3 regions of the Kineococcus deserti genome follow, and region 1 is predicted to be linked to each of the others. Evidence: riboswitches for the same ligand, from Rfam matches in the RefSeq annotation. Region 1 holds a riboswitch; each other region holds the start of a gene.
The links. Region 1 has a riboswitch for S-adenosylmethionine ahead of ACRYR2_RS07695 (methylenetetrahydrofolate reductase). Riboswitches for the same ligand answer to the same signal wherever they lie in the genome.

Region 1 (5,588 bases):
AGGAGTGTGTCACAGTTGGGCAGCCGTGGACGGAGGTGTGAGGTGCGAGGACGTCGGATGTGGCGCCGGTTGTGCGCTGCCGCAACCAGTTTCGGCGCGTCGGCAGTACAGGGACTGGCCCTGGCGGGTCACGGTCAGTGGGGCTTCCCGTGGCCCGTCCCGCAGGACCAGGACGACGAGCCCGGTCCCGGTGAGCTGAGCTGGGCGCAGTTCGAGGCGGAACTGCACGACCTGCTCTCCACCGGTGCCCGCGGGGTCGGTGAGATCCCCCGTCCCAGCGGTGAACCGAGGCCCTGACCCACCAGGCCCCGGTGCTCCAGGCGCGGCGCCGCCGTGTGCTCGGCGCCGGTCACCGTGTCGTCCCGCGGGGTCAGGCCTGTGGTCCACTCACCGCCAGGCCCGCCGCCTTCCACGCCGGGAACCCGCCGTCGACCTGGACCACGTCGGTGAAACCCGCGGCCAGCAGTTCGGCGGTGACGGGTCCCGACCCGGCCGGCGAGCCGCAGATCACGACGATCTCCTGGTCCAGGCCGGTCAGTTGCGGCAGCGCGGTCGGCTCCCCGACGGCGAACTTCTGCGCGACCTCGGTCTTGGCCACGACGACGGCCTGCGGCAGGTCCCCGGCCGAGGCGCGGCCGGCCTCGCTGCGCACGTCGACGAACAACGCCCCGCCGGCGACGGCGCGGCCGGCCGTCTCGGCATCGACGAGGGGTGCCTCGGGAAGGGTGGTCTCGCTCATCTCACTCCTCAGGTGCGGTCCACGCGCTCGCGTGAACGGGTTCTGACACGGGCACGACCCCCGACGCCCGCGCCACGCGGCGGGCAGGTCGGCGGAGCGCGACCGGTCGGCGGCACGGTACGCGGCCCTGGTGCCGAGCACCTCCACGGCCCCGGTGCCACGCGGCCCTCCCGCGGCCGGAGAGGGCCGCCGACCGACCGGCCAGGCTTGTCGCCGGTCCCCGTGAGCGGGGGTCGGGTCAGCCCGGTTCCCGGGTGGAGTCGAGGAAACGTTCGGGGGCGGGACGGAGGTCGTGCAGCGGGCCCCAGTGGCCGTCGACGATCCCGTACTCGAGTTCCGGACCGGAGGTGAGGAACTGCTCGACGGCGGCCAGCAACCGGTCCACGTCGGCGGTTCCCGTCCCGACCCCCGTCGAGGCCCGCAGGCCCCCCTCGACCAGGCCGAGGGAGTTCGCGAACCGGTGGGCGCAGAACCGGCCGTCGCGCACGCCGATGCCGTGCTCGGCCGACAGGTACGCCGCGACCTTCGAGACCTCCTGACCGGGCACGGTGAAGGTGACGACCCCCACCGCGTCCCCGGGGTGCGGGCGGACGACCGCGACACCGTCCAGTGCCGTGAGCCCGGCGACGAGGCGGTCGCGCAACGCCGTCTCGTGGGCCTCCAGAGCTCCTGCGGGCAGGGCGGACAACGTCGCGCAGGCCTGCGCGAGCGCGACGGCGCCGACCACGTTGGGCGATCCGGCCTCGTGCCGGTCCGGGCCCTGCGCCCAGCGCACGGCGTCGTGGCTGACGTCCAGGGTCGCCCCGCCACCGGCCAGGTACGGCTCGGCGGCGTCGAGCCAGTCGCGCCGGCCGACCAGCGCGCCGGAACCGAAGGGGGCGTAGAGCTTGTGCCCGGACAGGGCGATCCAGTCGATCTCGTCCGCCGCGACGTCGACCCGCCGGTGCGGCAGCAGCTGGGCGCCGTCGACGGCGATCCGCGCGCCCGCGGCGTGCGCGGCGCGGGCCAGCCGGCGCAGCGGCAGCACCTCCCCGGTCACGTTCGAGGCGCCCGCGACCGCGAGCACGGCGTACCGCCCGGTGGCCAGCCCGGCCTCCAGCAGGGCGGTGGTCTCCTCGGCGTCGGTGCCGCCGCGCACCACCGTCGTGCGGGCCGACCGCTGCCAGGGCAGCAGGTTCGCGTGGTGCTCCACGTCGGCGACCAGCACCTCCGCTCCCGCCGGGACGGCGCGGGAGAGCAGGTCGAGCGCGTCGGTGGTGCTGCGGGTGAAGACCACGACGTCGTCGGGACGGGCCCTCACGAAGGCCCCGACCTGCTCGCGGGCCTGCTCGAACAGGGCGGTGGTGGTGCGCGAGAGGTAGCCGGCGCCACGGTGGACGCTGGCGTAGTGCGGCAGCACCCGGGCCACGCGGTCGGCGACCGTCTGCAGGGCAGGGGCGCTCGCGGCGTTGTCCAGGTTGGCGTAGACGGCCTCCCCGCCGGTGGCCAGCGGCACCCGGGTGCGGGCACCCACGACGGGCAGCAGGGGCTGGACCACGGAACAGGCGGCGGGCGAGAGGGTGCTCAGCGACACGACGGGACTCCTCAGAGGACAGGACCCTGCCGGGAGGACCGGGATCACCCCGCCGAGGTCCGCGCTTGCCGGAACCACCTCGGAACCGGCCAGGTCGTCACCCGGGGCACCCCACCGCGGAGGAGGGTTGCCGGCCAGCGAGCCGGGGCTTGTCGCTGGCACTCATGACCTGCGGGGAGATTGCCACGATCGCCCGCCGACAGCAAGATCGGCGCGTCGGTTCCCGGCCTCGAACGCGCGGACAGCCGACCGGGCTTACTGCCCGGAGGCACTTGTGGGACCGACCGGCCTCGGACTACTTTCGATCTCGACACCATCCAGAGCGGCCGAGAGTCCTGGCTCGACGACGCCGCAGCAACCCCCCGAGCCCGGGCGAGGGTGCTAAAGCCAGGCCGATGGAGTTCGTGATGTCCGCACGACCTGCCGTACCCGCTCACCCGCACCCAGGTCGGGCGCCGGCCCGATGACCCTGGCCCCGCTCCTCGCCGGGGGCGCAGGACGGCCGACGATCAGTTTCGAGCTCTTCCCGGCCCGTTCCGAGGCGGGCCGGGATTTTCTGTGCCACAAGGTCTCCGAACTCGTCGCGACCCGACCCGACTTCGTCTCGGTGACCTTCGGGGCCGCGGGCGGCACCCGCGCGCCGAGCCGGGAACTGCTCGCCCACGTGCTGAGCACGACGGCCGTCCCCGCGATGGCGCACCTCACCTGCGTCGGGCTGTCCCGCCGGGAGGTCGTGGACCTGGCCTGCGAGTTCTACGACGCCGGCGTCCGCGACGTCCTGGCCCTGCGGGGTGATCCGCCGACGGGGGTCGGCGACTGGGCACCGCACCCCGACGGCGTCGGGCGCGCCTGCGACCTGGTGCAACTGCTGCAGGTCGCCGACCGGCGGCGGCTGGCGCTGCGCGGCGGCGCCCGGCCGGTCGACGAGGGCCCGCTGAGCCTGGCCGTCGCGGCCTTCCCCCGCGGAGGCGACGGCGACCTGGCGGCCCTGCGCGCCAAGCAGGACGCCGGTGCGCACTTCGCGATCTGCCAGGTGACGTTCTCGGCCGACGAGTACGCCGGTTTCGTCCACCGGGCCCGTGCGGCGGGCGTCACCATCCCGCTGCTGCCGGGCATCGCGGTGACCGACGACCCGCACCGGCTGAACCGCATCGGTGAACTCACCGGGGTGCGGGCACCCGAACCCCTGCTGGCCGCCCTGGACACCGACGACGCCGCCACCCGGCGGCGCGCCGCGGGCGCGTTCTCCTCGGGTCTGGCGGCGGGACTGCTGGACGCCGGCGCCCCCGGGCTGCACCTCTACACCTTCAACGCGGCCACCCCCGCGCTGGACCTGCTCGACCACCTCGCACTGCCCCGAACTCCCGCCCACGACCAGCACCGCGACGCCGCGGTAGGAGGCCTTCGATGACCGAGAACCCCGCCTGGACCGCGACCGTCCTGGGTTACCCCCGCATCGGCGCCGACCGCGAGGCCAAGAGGGCCCTCGAGGCGCTCTGGGCCGGACGCGCCGACCTGGCCGCCACGGAGGCCGCGCTCGCCGGGGTGCGCGCCGCGACGGTGCGCCGGCTGAACGCGCTGGGTCTGCCCGCGCACGACGCCTCGATCCCGTCGGACTTCTCCGCCTACGACCAGGTGCTCGACGCGGCCGTGGCCGTCGGTGCGGTCCCGGCCCGGTTCGCCGACGTCGTCGGCGCCGACGGCCGCGTCGACCTCGTCGGGTACTCCACGATCGCCCGCGGCCGGGGTGCCGACGCGCCGCTGGAGATGACGAAGTGGTTCGACACGAACTACCACTACCTCGTTCCGGAGATCGGGCCGGACACCACGTTCCGGTTCGCCGACGACCGCGGGGTCCGGGAGTTCTCCGAGGCCCTCGCCGACGGTTTCCTGACCCGGCCCGTCGTCGTCGGCCCGGTGACGTTCCTGCTGCTGGCCAAGGCCGCCGACGGCAGTCCCGCGGGTTTCGCGCCGATCTCCCGGCTCGACGACCTGCTCGGCGCCTACTCCGAGCTCCTGAGCGCCTACGCGGCAGCGGGTGCGGACTGGGTCCAGCTCGACGAACCGGCACTGGTGAGCGATTCGGCCACGGCGGGGGTCGCCGGGCTGGCGGGGCTCGTCGAGGCCGCGTACGGGCGGCTGACCGCCCTCGCGGGCCGGCCGCGGCTGCTGGTCGCGACCCCGTACGGCGACCCGGGCGAGTTCCTGGGTTCCCTCGGGGCGGTCGAGGGGGTCGCCCTGGACCTGGTCCGGGGACCGGTCCCGGCCGACACCGGCGTGCTCGCCGGCAAGACCGTCGTCGGCGGCGTCGTGGACGGGCACAACGTCTGGCGCGCCGACCTCGTCGCGGCCCTGGCCCGGCTGCGGGAGTTCGAGGGCGTCGCCGGCCGCGTCGTCGCCGGAACCTCCACGTCCCTGCTGCACGTCCCGCACGACGTCTCCCGCGAGAGCCGGCTGGGCGAGCGGCTGCGCGGCTGGCTCGCGTTCGCCGACCAGAAGGTCGCCGAGGTCGTCCTGCTGGGCAGGGCCCTGGTGGACGCGGACAGCGTGCAGGCCGAACTCGCGGCCTCGGCCACGGCCCGCGCCGACCGGATCACCGCCCCCGGAGTGGTGCGCCCGGAGGTCCGCGACCGGCTCGCCGCCCTGACCCCGGACGCCTACGACCGCAGCGACTACGCCGTCCGCCGGCTGGCGCAGGAGGAGGCGCTGGGGTTGCCGGAGCTGCCCACGACGACCATCGGTTCCTTCCCGCAGACCACCGAGATCCGCGGTGCGCGGGCCGCCTGGACCCGCGGTGACCTGGCGCAGGCCGCGTACGAGGAGTTCCTGCGCGCCGAGATCGAGCGCGTCGTGCGGCTGCAGGAGGAACTCGGCCTGGACGTCGTCGTGCACGGTGAACCCGAGCGCAACGACATGGTCCAGTACTTCGCCGAGCAGCTCGACGGTTTCGCCGTCACCGCGCACGGCTGGGTCCAGTCGTACGGTTCGCGCTGCGTGCGGCCGCCGATCCTGTGGGGCGACGTCACGCGCCCGGCGCCCATCACGGTGCCGTGGAGTTCCTACACCGCGTCCCGGACGGTGAAACCCGTCAAGGGGATGCTGACCGGCCCCGTGACGATCCTGGCGTGGTCCTTCGTCCGCGACGACCAGCCGCTGGGGGACACCGCCCGCCAGGTCGCCCTGGCCCTGCGCGACGAGGTCGCCGACCTGGAGGCCGCGGGCATCGGGATCGTCCAGGTCGACGAACCGGCGTTGCGGGAACTGCTGCCGCTCAAG
Region 2 (5,588 bases), on a different contig from region 1:
GCCGAGCTCGGAGTGGGGCGCGCTGCTGGAAGCGGGCCGCCCCTACATCGCCCACGCCTGGTGGCTCACCGTCGTCCCGGGCCTGGTCATCGTGGCCCTGGCACTGGCCGCGACCACGCTGGGCAAGCACCTGCAGGCCGTCCTGGAGAGGAGGGCGTCGTGAGCGTCCTGTCCGTCCGTGCGCTGAACGTCGGTTTCGGCGGCAGGCAGGTGGTCCACGACGTCGGCTTCGACGTCGACCCGGGCGAGTGCCTGGCGATCGTCGGGGAGTCCGGCTCGGGCAAGAGCGTCACCGCCCGCACCCTCGTCGGCCTCACCGGCGGCACCTCGACCGTGCAGGCCGAGCGGCTGGAGTTCCAGGGGTCCGACGTGCGCGGGCTGTCGGCCAAGCAGTGGCGCCGCACCCGCGGGGCGGAGATCGGCTTCGTCCTGCAGGACGCCCTGGTCTCCCTGGACCCGCTGCGTCCGGTGGGCGCCGAGATCGAGGAGGCGCTGCGGCTGCACGGCTGGCGCGACCGCACCCGGCGGCGGGCCAAGGTCCTGGAACTGCTCACGGCCGTCGGCGTCCCGTCCGCGGAACTGCGGGCCGGGCAGCGGCCCGACGAACTGTCCGGCGGGCTGCGCCAGCGCGCGCTCATCGCCTCCGCGATCGCCCTGGACCCCCGGCTGGTCATCGCCGACGAACCCACGACGGCGCTCGACGTCACCGTGCAGGCCCAGGTCCTGGACCTGCTGGAGGAGCAGAAGCGCCGCGGCGTCGCGATCGTCCTCATCAGCCACGACCTGTCCGTCGTGGCGCGACTGGCCGACCGGGTGCTCGTCATGTCCGGTGGGCACGTGGTGGAGAGCGGCCGGACCCGGGACGTGCTCGACGACCCGCAGCACGAGTACACCCGGGCCCTCATCGCCGCCGTTCCCGGCGAGCACACCCGCGGCGAGCGGCTCAGTCCCGCCCCCGAGGCGACTCTGCCCGCCCCGCGCCGGGAACTGCGCACGGGTCCGGTGCTGGTCGCGGAGAACCTGACCAAGACGTTCGCCACCCGCGAGGGCCGGCACACCGCCGTCGGCGACGTCTCCTTCACCCTGGAGGCCGGCCGGACGCTGGGCATCGTCGGGGAGTCGGGGTCGGGCAAGTCGACGACGGCCCGGCTGGCCCTGGCGCTGACGGCCCCCGACTCCGGTGCGGTCCGCTTGCTCGGCGCCGACTGGTCCGGGGTCCCGGAGAAGGCGCGGCGGGCGCGACGCCGGGAGATCTCGACCGTCCAGCAGGATCCGCTGAGTTCGTTCGACCCGCGCTGGACCGTCGAGCGGATCCTGACCGACGCGCTGCCGGAGGGGTTCTCCGGGGACCGGAACGCGCGGGTGCGGGAACTGCTGCAGCAGGTCGGGCTGTCGGCGGAGGTGCTCACGCGGTTCCCGCTGACCATGTCCGGCGGGCAGCGCCAGCGCGTCTCCATCGCCCGGGCCCTGGCCCCCGAACCGTCGGTGGTCGTCCTGGACGAGGCCGTCTCGGCCCTCGACGTGTCGGTGCAGGCGCAGGTCCTGGACCTGCTGGCCGACCTGCAGCGCACCCTCGGCCTGGCCTACCTGTTCATCTCCCACGACCTCGGCGTCGTCTACCACGTCAGCGACGACGTCCTGGTCATGAAGGACGGCGCCGTCGTCGAACGCGGGACGGCGGCCGACGTGTTCGAGCGCCCGCAGCAGCCGTACACGCGCGAACTCGTCAGCGCACTGCCCCGCCTCGCCACCGGCCAGGAGGTCGACCTGTGAGCAACCCCGCCACGAAGCCGTTGCGCTTCAACGCCTTCGTCATGAACACCACGTCCCACATCCAGCACGGCCAGTGGCGCCGGCCGGACGCGCGGCAGCACGAGTTCAACGACGTGCGCACCTGGATCGAGACCGCGAAGCTGCTCGAGGCCGCGAAGTTCGACACGATGTTCTTCGCCGACGTCAGCGGGTTGTACGGCGACGCCGACGCCGACTTCGACGTGTACGTCCGCGAGGGCCTGCAGATCCCCTCCAACGACCCGACCGTCCTGCTGTCGGCGCTGGCGGTGAACACCGAGCACCTCGGGTTCGCCACGACGTCGAACGTGTTCCAGAACCACCCGTTCAACTTCGCCCGGCAGATCTCGACGCTGGACCACATCTCGAACGGCCGGATCGCCTGGAACGTCGTCACCGGCACCCAGGACAACGGAGCCCGCAACTACGGCCTGGACCGGATCACCGAGCACGCCGAGCGCTACCGCTGGGCGCAGGAGTACGTCGACGTCGTCTACAAGCTCTGGGAGGGGTCCTGGGAGGACGACGCCCTGCTGGCCGACAAGGCGAACGGCGTGCACGCCGACCCTGCGAAGATCCACAAGATCTTCCACTCCGGGCAGCGGTACCGGGTCGAGGGACCGCACCTGCCCTCGCCGTCTCCGCAGCGCACCCCGCTGCTGTTCCAGGCCGGCTCGTCCCTGTCGGGGCGGCGGTTCGCGGCGCAGCACGCCGAGGCCGTGTTCGTCATCTCCCCCTCACCGGTGCTGGCGACGCAGCAGATCCGCGAGACGCGCGAACTGGCCGTCGCCGCCGGCCGTCGCCCGGAGGACGTGACCTTCTACCAGGGCCTGAGCTTCGTCATCGGCTCGACCGAGGAGGAGGCGCAGCGCAAGGCCGCCGAGCACGACGAGTTCGTCAGCGTCGACGGGTACCTGGCGCACGCCGCCGTCGTGGACCGCACGGGCCGGGTCTACCCGCCGCAGACGCCGCTGAAGGACGTCGAGACCGACACCGCCCGCGGGTTCACCGAGTGGTTGTCCAAGCACATCACCGACCGCGAACCCGTCGTGGCCGACCTGGCCCGTCAGCGGGCCACCAGCCAGCGCGTCGTCGGCACGCCCGAGCAGATCGCCGACCGGCTGGCGCAGTGGCAGCAGGCGGGGGTCGACGGGATCAACGTGATCAACTGGGTGATCCCCGGGTCGTTCGCCGAGTTCGCCGACCACGTGCTGCCGGTGCTGCGCGAGCGCGGGCTGGCGCAGGCGGAGTACGCGCCGGGTCCGCTGCGGCAGAAGCTCTTCGGCTCGCCCCGGCTCAACGAGCGGCACCCGGCGGCCCGGTACCGGGGGGCCTTCGGGACGGACCGGGTCCCGCAGGCGCAGGTCGTGCCGGTCTCCTGAGAAGCGGTGTGCGGGCCGTCGCGGCGGTGTTAAGGTTCACACAGGTCATGAGTGACAGCGCGAAGCCCTGGCTGGCTGTCCGGCAACCCTCCTCCGCGGTGGGGTGCCCCAGGTGAGGACCTGGCCGGACGACCCCGTCCGGCAAGCGCGGATCACCGGACGCCGTCGACCACGGAGTGCAGCGAGCCGCGCGCCCGCCCGATCGACCTCCGGAGTCCCTCGTGTCCAACGCCCCCGCCCTGCCCGACAAGCCGAAGCGTCGCGGTCTGCTCATCGGGATCGTCGCCGCCGTCGTCGTGATCGCCGTCGTGGTCGTGGCGCTCGTCCTGGGCAACCGGGACGACTCCACGAGCACCACGGCCGGCGGCGAGTCCTCCGGCGAGACCGTGCGCATCGGCGTCGCGGACCAGTCGCTGCCCTACTGGCGCACCTACACCGACCTGGCGAAGTCGCAGCTCGGCGTGACCGTCGAACTGGTCAACTTCTCCGACTACACGCTGCCGAACCCGGCGCTGTCGCAGGGTGAGCTGGACCTGAACCAGTTCCAGCACATCCAGTACCTCGCCAACTACAACGTCGAGGCCGACGACGACATCCAGCCCGTCGGCGCCACCGCGGTCTACCCGCTGCCGCTGTACTCGCTGACCGCCGACTCCGCCGAGGCGCTGCCGGCCGACGCCCAGGTCGCCATCCCCAACGACGCGATCAACCAGGCCCGCGCGCTGCTCGTCCTGCAGCAGGGTGGCCTGCTGACGCTGAAGGACGGCGGCACCGCCTTCTCCACGACCAACGACATCGAGACCTCCAAGGTCCAGGTCACCGCGGTCGCCGCGGACCAGACCGCCAGCGCGCTGCAGAGCGGCTCGGTCGCCGCCGCCGTCGTGAACAACAACTACGCCACGGCCGCGGGCCTGCCCGAGGACGACATCATCGTCGCCGACGACCCGACCGCCGCCGCGGCCGCCCCGTACGTCAACATCTTCGCCGCCCGCGCCGAGGACAAGGACGACGAGACCTACGCGAAGCTCGTGGACCTGTTCCACGACCCGGCCGTGCAGGAGGTCTTCCTGCAGGACAACCCGAGCGCCGTCGTCCAGGACGTCCCGGCCGCCGACCTGCAGGCCAGCCTCGCCGAGGTCGAAGAGGACGCGAAGGCCGCCGCGGGCCAGTGAGCGCGCTCATCACCCTGGAGAAGGTCTCCAAGAGCTTCGGCCGTCGTGACGGGTCCACCGTCACGGCGGTCGACGCCGTTTCGCTCGACGTGCTCGAGGGCGAGGTGCTGGCGGTCATCGGGTACTCCGGGGCCGGCAAGTCGACCCTCGTGCGGCTGCTCAACGCCCTCGAGAAGCCGACGTCGGGCCACGTCCTGGTCGGCGGGCAGGACCTGACCAAGCTGTCCGAGAAGCAGTTGCGGGCCGCCCGGTCCAAGATCGGGATGATCTTCCAGCAGTTCAACCTGTTCCGGTCCCGGACCGTGGCCGGGAACGTCGCGTACCCGCTGAAGGTCGCCGGCGTCGGGCCGAAGGAACGGGACCGCCGCACGGCCGAGCTGCTCGACTTCGTCGGGTTGCTGGACCGCGCCCACAGCTATCCCGAGCAGTTGTCCGGCGGGCAGAAGCAGCGCGTCGGGATCGCCCGTGCGCTCGCGACGAACCCGCCGCTGCTGCTGGCCGACGAGGCCACCAGCGCCCTGGACCCCGAGACCACCACCGAGGTCCTGTCGCTGCTGCGCCGGGTGAACACCGAACTCGGCGTGACGATCGTGGTCATCACGCACGAGATGGAGGCCGTGCGGCAGATCGCCGACCGGGTGGCCGTCATGGAGAACGGGCGGCTGGTGGAGGTCGGTGACACCTACGACGTGTTCTCCGACCCGCAGACGCCTGCGGCGCAACGGTTCGTGCGCAGCGCCACCCACGACCGCCCGTCGGCCGACACGCTGGAACGGTTGCGGCACCAGCACCCGGGCCGCCTGGTCAGCGTGCGCATCACCGACGAACCCCGGCTGCAGCAGCGCATCGACGAGGTGTTCCGCTCGAGCGGCACCACGGCCGAGCTCGTCTACGGCGGGGTCTCGGAGATCCGCGAGCGCCGGACGGGATCACTGACGTACGAACTGACCGGTTCCCCCGACGCAGCGCTCGAGGCGCTGCGGGCGGCCGGCATCCACGCGGTCGAGGAGGCCTGAGGTGTTCGACGGTTTCCTGGACACGATCGACGTCTTCCAGGACGCGATCTGGCAGACGCTGCTCATGTCGGTCGTCTCGCTCGTCGCCTCCGGCGTGCTGGGGCTGGTGCTGGGCACGGCGCTGTACGCGACCCGGCCGGGCAACCTGTTCGGCAACCGGCTCGTGTTCGTGCTCATCGGGTTCGTCGTGAACCTCGTGCGCCCCATCCCGTTCGTCATCTTCCTGG
Region 3 (5,588 bases), on a different contig from region 1:
GTCGGGCGAGGTCTCCTCCGAGTCGGCCGCCCCCCCGCGGCGACGGCGGCGACGACGGCGCCGGGACGAGCCCGACGACTCCTCGCCGTCCTCGCCGGTGTCCTCGCCGGCGTCCTCCTCGGACTCCTCCGGCTCCTCGGTCTCGTCGGACTCACGGGCCTCCTCGTCGGAGTCCCCGGTCGGAGCCTCCTCGTCGGAGTCCTCACGGGTGCGGCTGCGGCGGCCCCGTCCGCCGCGGCGACGGCGGCGGCGCGGTGCACCCCCGTCCTCGTCCCGGTCCTCGTCCTGGCCGTCCTCGGTGTCGTCCTCGGCGCCGGCGTCGTCCAGGGTCTCCTCGAGGTCGTCGGCGGTGCCTTCGAGCACGTCCTCGTCGACCTCGTCGACCTCGTCGGTCTCGTCCTGGTCGGCCTGCCCGGTCTCGAAGGCGCGGCGGGCGAAGACGTCGAGGGCGTCCTGGTCGGCTCCGGGCGGCGGGCCGGCCGGGGCGGAGGCGCGGCGACGGCGCCGAGGCGCCTCCTCGGCCTCGGGAGCCTGGAAGAACAGGGCGGTCGCGCGGGCGGCGGCGTCGGCCGCGCGCTCGGCGTCGGTGCGCTCACGGCGGCCACCGCGGGCCATCCCGGCGGCGCGCAGGAGCACCGGGTCGTCCATGAGGTCGGGCTGGGTCTCGGGCTGGGCCTCGGATCGGGTCTCGACCTGCTCCTCGACGGGCGCCTCGGCCGGGGCCGCACCGGCCCCGGTGGGCTGCTCGACGGGCGCCTCCTCGACGGGGACGTCCTCGGCGACGGCGGCGACCTCGGCCACCTCCGGCACCGGCGTCGCCTCTGGAGCCGCCGGGGTCACGTCGACGGTCGGCTCGACGGTCGGCTCGACGGGCGCAGCGGTGGCCTTGCGGGAGCGGCGGCGCCGGGCAGGAGCCTTGACCGGCTCGGCCGGGGCCTCGTCGGCGGCGGGCTCGGCGGCCGCTTCGGCCGCGGCGACCGGTTCGGCGACCGGCTCGGCGACCGGCTCGGGGCTCACCTCGGGGGTGGCCACCTTGCGGGTGGCGCGGCGCGTGCGGCGGCGCGGGGCCGCCTCCTCGGCAGCGGGCACCTCGGCAGCGGGTGCCTCGACCGCGGGGGCGTCGGGGGCCGGCACGGTCACGGGGGCGGGCGTCTCCGCCTCGACGGTGGTCTCGACAGGGGCCTCGACGTGCGCCGGCGGGCCGGCGGGACGACTGGCCGCGCGACGTCGCCGCGGCTTCGTCGCGGGGGTGGTCTTCTCGTCCGCGGCAGCTGCGGCGGCGTTCTCTTCAGGTGTGGTCGTCACGGGTTGCTCCGCTTCGCCCGCAGCGTCCGCTCCACCGGTCAACCCGCGGCCGCTCGAGCGTCCTCGTCGGAATCGCCGGGCGGGTCGTCCCGCACCCGACGGAAGTCCTCGGTGCACCGGCGGGTTCGCGCGACGCGTGCTCCGCCCGTGCCGCCGGCGGTCGTCGTCCAGCACGAGGGCCGGGGCGCCTGCGAGGTCCTTCCACCAGACCGCGGCGCTGCCCGGGACCCGCGCACCAGGCGGCGGTCTCGACGGCGGGCCGCGCGCCCGGTGTGGGGAACGCTCGGCCACCGCCAGTGTGGCACAGCCGACCGCAGGTGACCCTTCGCACCGATCCGGCAGGAACGTGGTCAGGAGGCCCCCGCGTCCGCTACGGTCTGATCAACACCCATCCAGAGTGGCCGAGAGACCTGGCTCGTCGACGCCACAGCAACCACCGCGCGAGCGGCAGGTGCTCCCGCCAGGGGCGATGGAGGAACCGCTGTGACCAGCTGTACCCGTCTGACCCGGCGTTACCACGTCGACCTCTCGCGCACGGCCTCGATGACCTGTACCCCGGGTTCGTCGATGCGCCGGGGGACGCTCCGCGCTCTCTGACCAGCGCAGTCCCTCCCCCAGACCCCTCCCGAGCGCGCCGCCACCGCGCGCACCCCCGACGGACGTCCGTCCGCCCACCCACCGGAGCACACCCATGTCCGCGCCCCGTCGCACCCCTCTGCCCACGAGCACCTCGCGCCTGATCGCCTCCCGCCGCCGGGTGCTGTCCTCCGCCCTCGGCATCGGCGCGCTCGGTGCGCTCGCCGCCTGCGGTGAGGAGCAGTCGGCCTCCGGGCTGGCCGCCGCGCAGGCCGTCGACCTGCAGGGCGCGACCATCAAGCTGATGGTCAACCAGCCGCACGTGCTGGCCTTCACCGACCTGCTCGGGCCGGCGTTCGAGCAGGAGTTCGGCGGCAAGCTCGAGGTCACCGCGATCCCCTACGACCAGCTGACGAGCAAGCAGATCCTGGACGTGCAGGGCGGCGACGGGGAGTTCGACGTCTTCGACTACTTCTACTTCGGCCTCGGTGAGCTGGTGAACGCCGACGCCCTCGTGGACCTGACCGACTGGATCGGCGCGAACGGCGACATCGGCACCGACGACTTCCTCCCGTCGGTCTACGACCCGTACACGCTGCTGGACGGCAAGCGCTACGGCCTGCCCTTCGACGGCGACACCCACGTCCTCTACTACAACGCCGAGGTTTTCGAGCGGTACGGCGTGCAGCCGCCCACGACGTGGGACGAGTACGACGCCGCCGCGGCGAAGATCACCCAGGACTCCGGCGGCAGCGTCTACGGCGCGATCGTCGAGGGCCAGCAGGTGCCGATGATCCTCGGCTGCTCCTTCATCAACCGCCTCGCCGGGTACGGCGGGACGCTGGTCGACGCCGACGGCGGGCCGGCGTTCGCGGGCCAGGAGGGGCTGGCCGCGCTGCAGCACCTCATCACCGTGGCGCCCTCGGCGCTGCCGACGCCGCTGCAGACCGGCTTCGACCAGGCCAACTCGGCGTTCCTGGCCGGTCAGGGCGCGATGCTCGACACCTGGACCGACCTGGGGCTGAAGGCGCAGGACCCGGCCAGCTCGAAGATCGTCGACAAGTGGGGCGTGGTGACGCTGCCGGTCGGCGGGTCGAACACGACACCGCGTTCGGCGCTGGACTCCGGTTTCGGCCTCGGCGTCTCGACGGCCTCGTCCCAGCAGGACAAGGCGGCCGCGTTCATCAAGTGGGCCACCGACCGGGAGCGCAACTTCCTGCTGGCCTCGACGGCCGGGTCGGGCATCGACCCGGCCCGCACGAGCGTGCTGGAGTCGGCGGAGTACGCCACCGCCGCCGGGAAGGCGACCGACGTCATCCGCGAGGGCCTGACGGGCGACCCGCTGGTGTGGCCGAAGCAGGCCGGCGCGCCGAAGGCCCTGCAGGACCTCGTCGACCAGCTCGCGCTGGCCATCCAGGGCACCGAGGACCCGCAGGCCGCGCTCGACAAGGCCGCCGAGAGCTGGGGGAAGACGCTCGGATGACGCTCCTGGACGAACGACGCGGCACCGTGCCGCGCCAGCGCGGCAACGGCTCCCGGCGCGCCGTCCCCGGACGGCACCGCCCGGGGCACGTCTCGACGTGGCTGGCCGCGCCGAGCCTGGCCGGGCTCGCCCTGATGCTCGTCTACCCGACGCTGTTCGTCGTGGCGCTGGCGTTCACCAAGTCGTCGCTGGCCAAACCGCTGCAGGTCTTCACCGGCACCGACAACTTCGTCGAGGCCTGGGAGTCGGTGGCGTTCGCCGGCTCCCTGGTGCGCTCGGTGGTGTTCGCCGTCGTCGCCGCGCTGGCGGCGACGGCCCTCGGAGTGGTGCTGGCGCTGCTGCTGCACGCGCGGGGCACCCGGTTCGGCGTCGTCGGCACGATCCTGCTGCTGCCGCTGGTGACACCACCGGTCATGGTCGGGGTGGCGTGGAAGCTCATGCTGGCCCCGGTCGGCGGGGCGTTCGGCGGGCTGTTCTCGGCGCTCGGGTTCCCGGGGGCCAACCCGCTGGGCGACAGCGTCGGCGCGTTCGGTGCGCTCGTCGTCATGCACGTGTGGCAGTGGACCCCGCTGGTGACGTTGCTGGTGTTCGCGGCCCTGCTCGGGGTTCCCGAGGAACTGCGCGAGGCGGCCGCCCTGGACGGGGCCGGGACGTTCCGGTCGTTCACGAACGTCGTGTGGCCGGTCATCGCACCGAACGTGTTCTCGGTGCTGCTGCTCGAACTGGTCATCGGCCTGAAGGTCTTCGACCTGGTCACGGTCGTGACGCAGGGCGGGCCGGGGGTGTCCACCATCGTCAGCAGTTTCGAGATCTTCCGGACCGGCATGCGGGGCAGCTACGAGATCGGCACCGCAGCGGCCGAGACGCTGGTCTTCGGGCTCGTCGTCGGGGTGCTGACCACCGTCGTCACGCTGCTGCGGGCGCGCGCCGTGAAGGCCGACCAGTGAGCGAGCAGAGGCGCGTCGGCGCCTGGACGCAGGCGACGCGCCGACGAAGTCGCTGCGCGGCGCCGGAGGGAGGCGCCGGCTCGAGCGCCTCGACCGAGCGAGTCGGGGCTGCACGGTGAGCGCGGCCGTGCTGCGCCGCGGGGGTCTGCGGCTGGTCCTGGCGCTCGTGGCGTTCGTCGCGCTGCTGCCGATGCTGTTCATGGTCTCGCTCTCGCTGCGCAGCGTCGACGACATCGCCAACGGCGGGTGGCTGCCCAGCGTGTTCGTGTGGTCGAACTTCCGGGCCGCGTTCGAGACGGTCCCGCTGTCGACGATGCTGGCGAACTCGTGGGTCGTCGCGATCGGGGCGACGCTGCTGACGTCGATCGTCGCCGTGCCCGCGGCGTACGTCACCGCCCGCGCCGGTCAGCGCGGTGAGCGGTTGCAGACGCTGCTGCTGGCCAGCTACTGCGCTCCCCCGATCGTCGCGGTGCTGCCGCTGTACTACCTGCTCAAGCAGGCGGACCTGACGAACTCCGCGCTCGGGCTGGTGCTGGTCAACGGCCTGGCCAACGTCCCGGTCGCGGTGTGGCTGCTCGACGGTTTCGTGCGGCGCATCCCGGTCGAGATCGAGGAGGCCGGCTGGGTCGACGGCCTGTCGACGACGCAGGGTTTGCGCCGCATCGTCCTGCCGCTGCTGGCCCCCGGGCTGGTCGCGGCGCTGCTCATCTGCCTGTTCCTGTCCTACAACGAGTTCCTGTTCGCGGTGTCGTTCTCCCAGAGCACCTCCAGCCAGACCCTGCCGGTCGGGCTGTCGCTGTTCCAGGGGGACCGCACCGTGCAGTTCGGCCAGCAGGCCGCGGCCTCGCTCGTCGGGATCGTCCCGATGTACGTGCTCGCGGTGGTGGCCCAGAAGTGGCTCGTCGGCGGGTTGTCCGCCGGGGCCGTCAAGTGAGGGAGTCGCACGTGTCCGATCGCCGCATCCACCTGAACGCCTTCGACATGACCTGCGTCGGCCACCAGTCCCCCGGGCTGTGGAAGCACCCGGCCGACGAGTCGCACCGCTTCGACGACATCCGGTACTGGACCGAGCTGGCGAAGCTGCTCGAGCGCGGGAAGTTCGACTCGCTGTTCATCGCCGACGTCCTGGGGATCTACGACGTCTACCAGGGCGGGCCGCAGACGGCGCTGCGCGAGTCGACCCAGGTCCCGGTCGGCGACCCGCTGCTGGCGGTCTCGGCCATGGGGGCGGTGACCGAGCACCTCGGGTTCGGCGTCACGGTGTCCCTCACCTACGA

Region 2: it holds a riboswitch for S-adenosylmethionine, as region 1 does, so the genes downstream of both, ACRYR2_RS02865 (MetQ/NlpA family ABC transporter substrate-binding protein) here and ACRYR2_RS07695 (methylenetetrahydrofolate reductase) in region 1, are expected to answer to the same signal.
Region 3: it holds a riboswitch for S-adenosylmethionine, as region 1 does, so the genes downstream of both, ACRYR2_RS09925 (ABC transporter substrate-binding protein) here and ACRYR2_RS07695 (methylenetetrahydrofolate reductase) in region 1, are expected to answer to the same signal.

What each region holds. Positions count from the first base shown of each region.
Region 1 covers NZ_JBJLSI010000007.1:56,040-61,627, reverse strand. The annotation lists gene ACRYR2_RS07710 (hypothetical protein) at 43-297, shown strand; gene ACRYR2_RS07705 (rhodanese-like domain-containing protein) at 371-739, opposite strand; gene ACRYR2_RS07700 (aminotransferase class V-fold PLP-dependent enzyme) at 978-2,312, opposite strand; SAM riboswitch class IV at 2,369-2,482, opposite strand; SAM riboswitch class I at 2,623-2,714, shown strand; gene ACRYR2_RS07695 (methylenetetrahydrofolate reductase) at 2,776-3,723, shown strand; gene metE (5-methyltetrahydropteroyltriglutamate--homocysteine S-methyltransferase) at 3,720-5,588, shown strand, end outside.
Region 2 covers NZ_JBJLSI010000002.1:186,019-191,606, forward strand. The annotation lists gene ACRYR2_RS02850 (ABC transporter permease) at 1-163, shown strand, start outside; gene ACRYR2_RS02855 (dipeptide ABC transporter ATP-binding protein) at 160-1,773, shown strand; gene ACRYR2_RS02860 (LLM class flavin-dependent oxidoreductase) at 1,770-3,173, shown strand; SAM riboswitch class IV at 3,217-3,327, shown strand; gene ACRYR2_RS02865 (MetQ/NlpA family ABC transporter substrate-binding protein) at 3,395-4,345, shown strand; gene ACRYR2_RS02870 (methionine ABC transporter ATP-binding protein) at 4,342-5,361, shown strand; gene ACRYR2_RS02875 (methionine ABC transporter permease) at 5,426-5,588, shown strand, end outside.
Region 3 covers NZ_JBJLSI010000009.1:118,574-124,161, forward strand. The annotation lists partial or broken gene ACRYR2_RS09920 (Rne/Rng family ribonuclease) at 1-750, opposite strand, end outside; SAM riboswitch class I at 1,691-1,781, shown strand; gene ACRYR2_RS09925 (ABC transporter substrate-binding protein) at 1,997-3,364, shown strand; gene ACRYR2_RS09930 (carbohydrate ABC transporter permease) at 3,361-4,311, shown strand; gene ACRYR2_RS09935 (carbohydrate ABC transporter permease) at 4,427-5,245, shown strand; gene ACRYR2_RS09940 (LLM class flavin-dependent oxidoreductase) at 5,257-5,588, shown strand, end outside.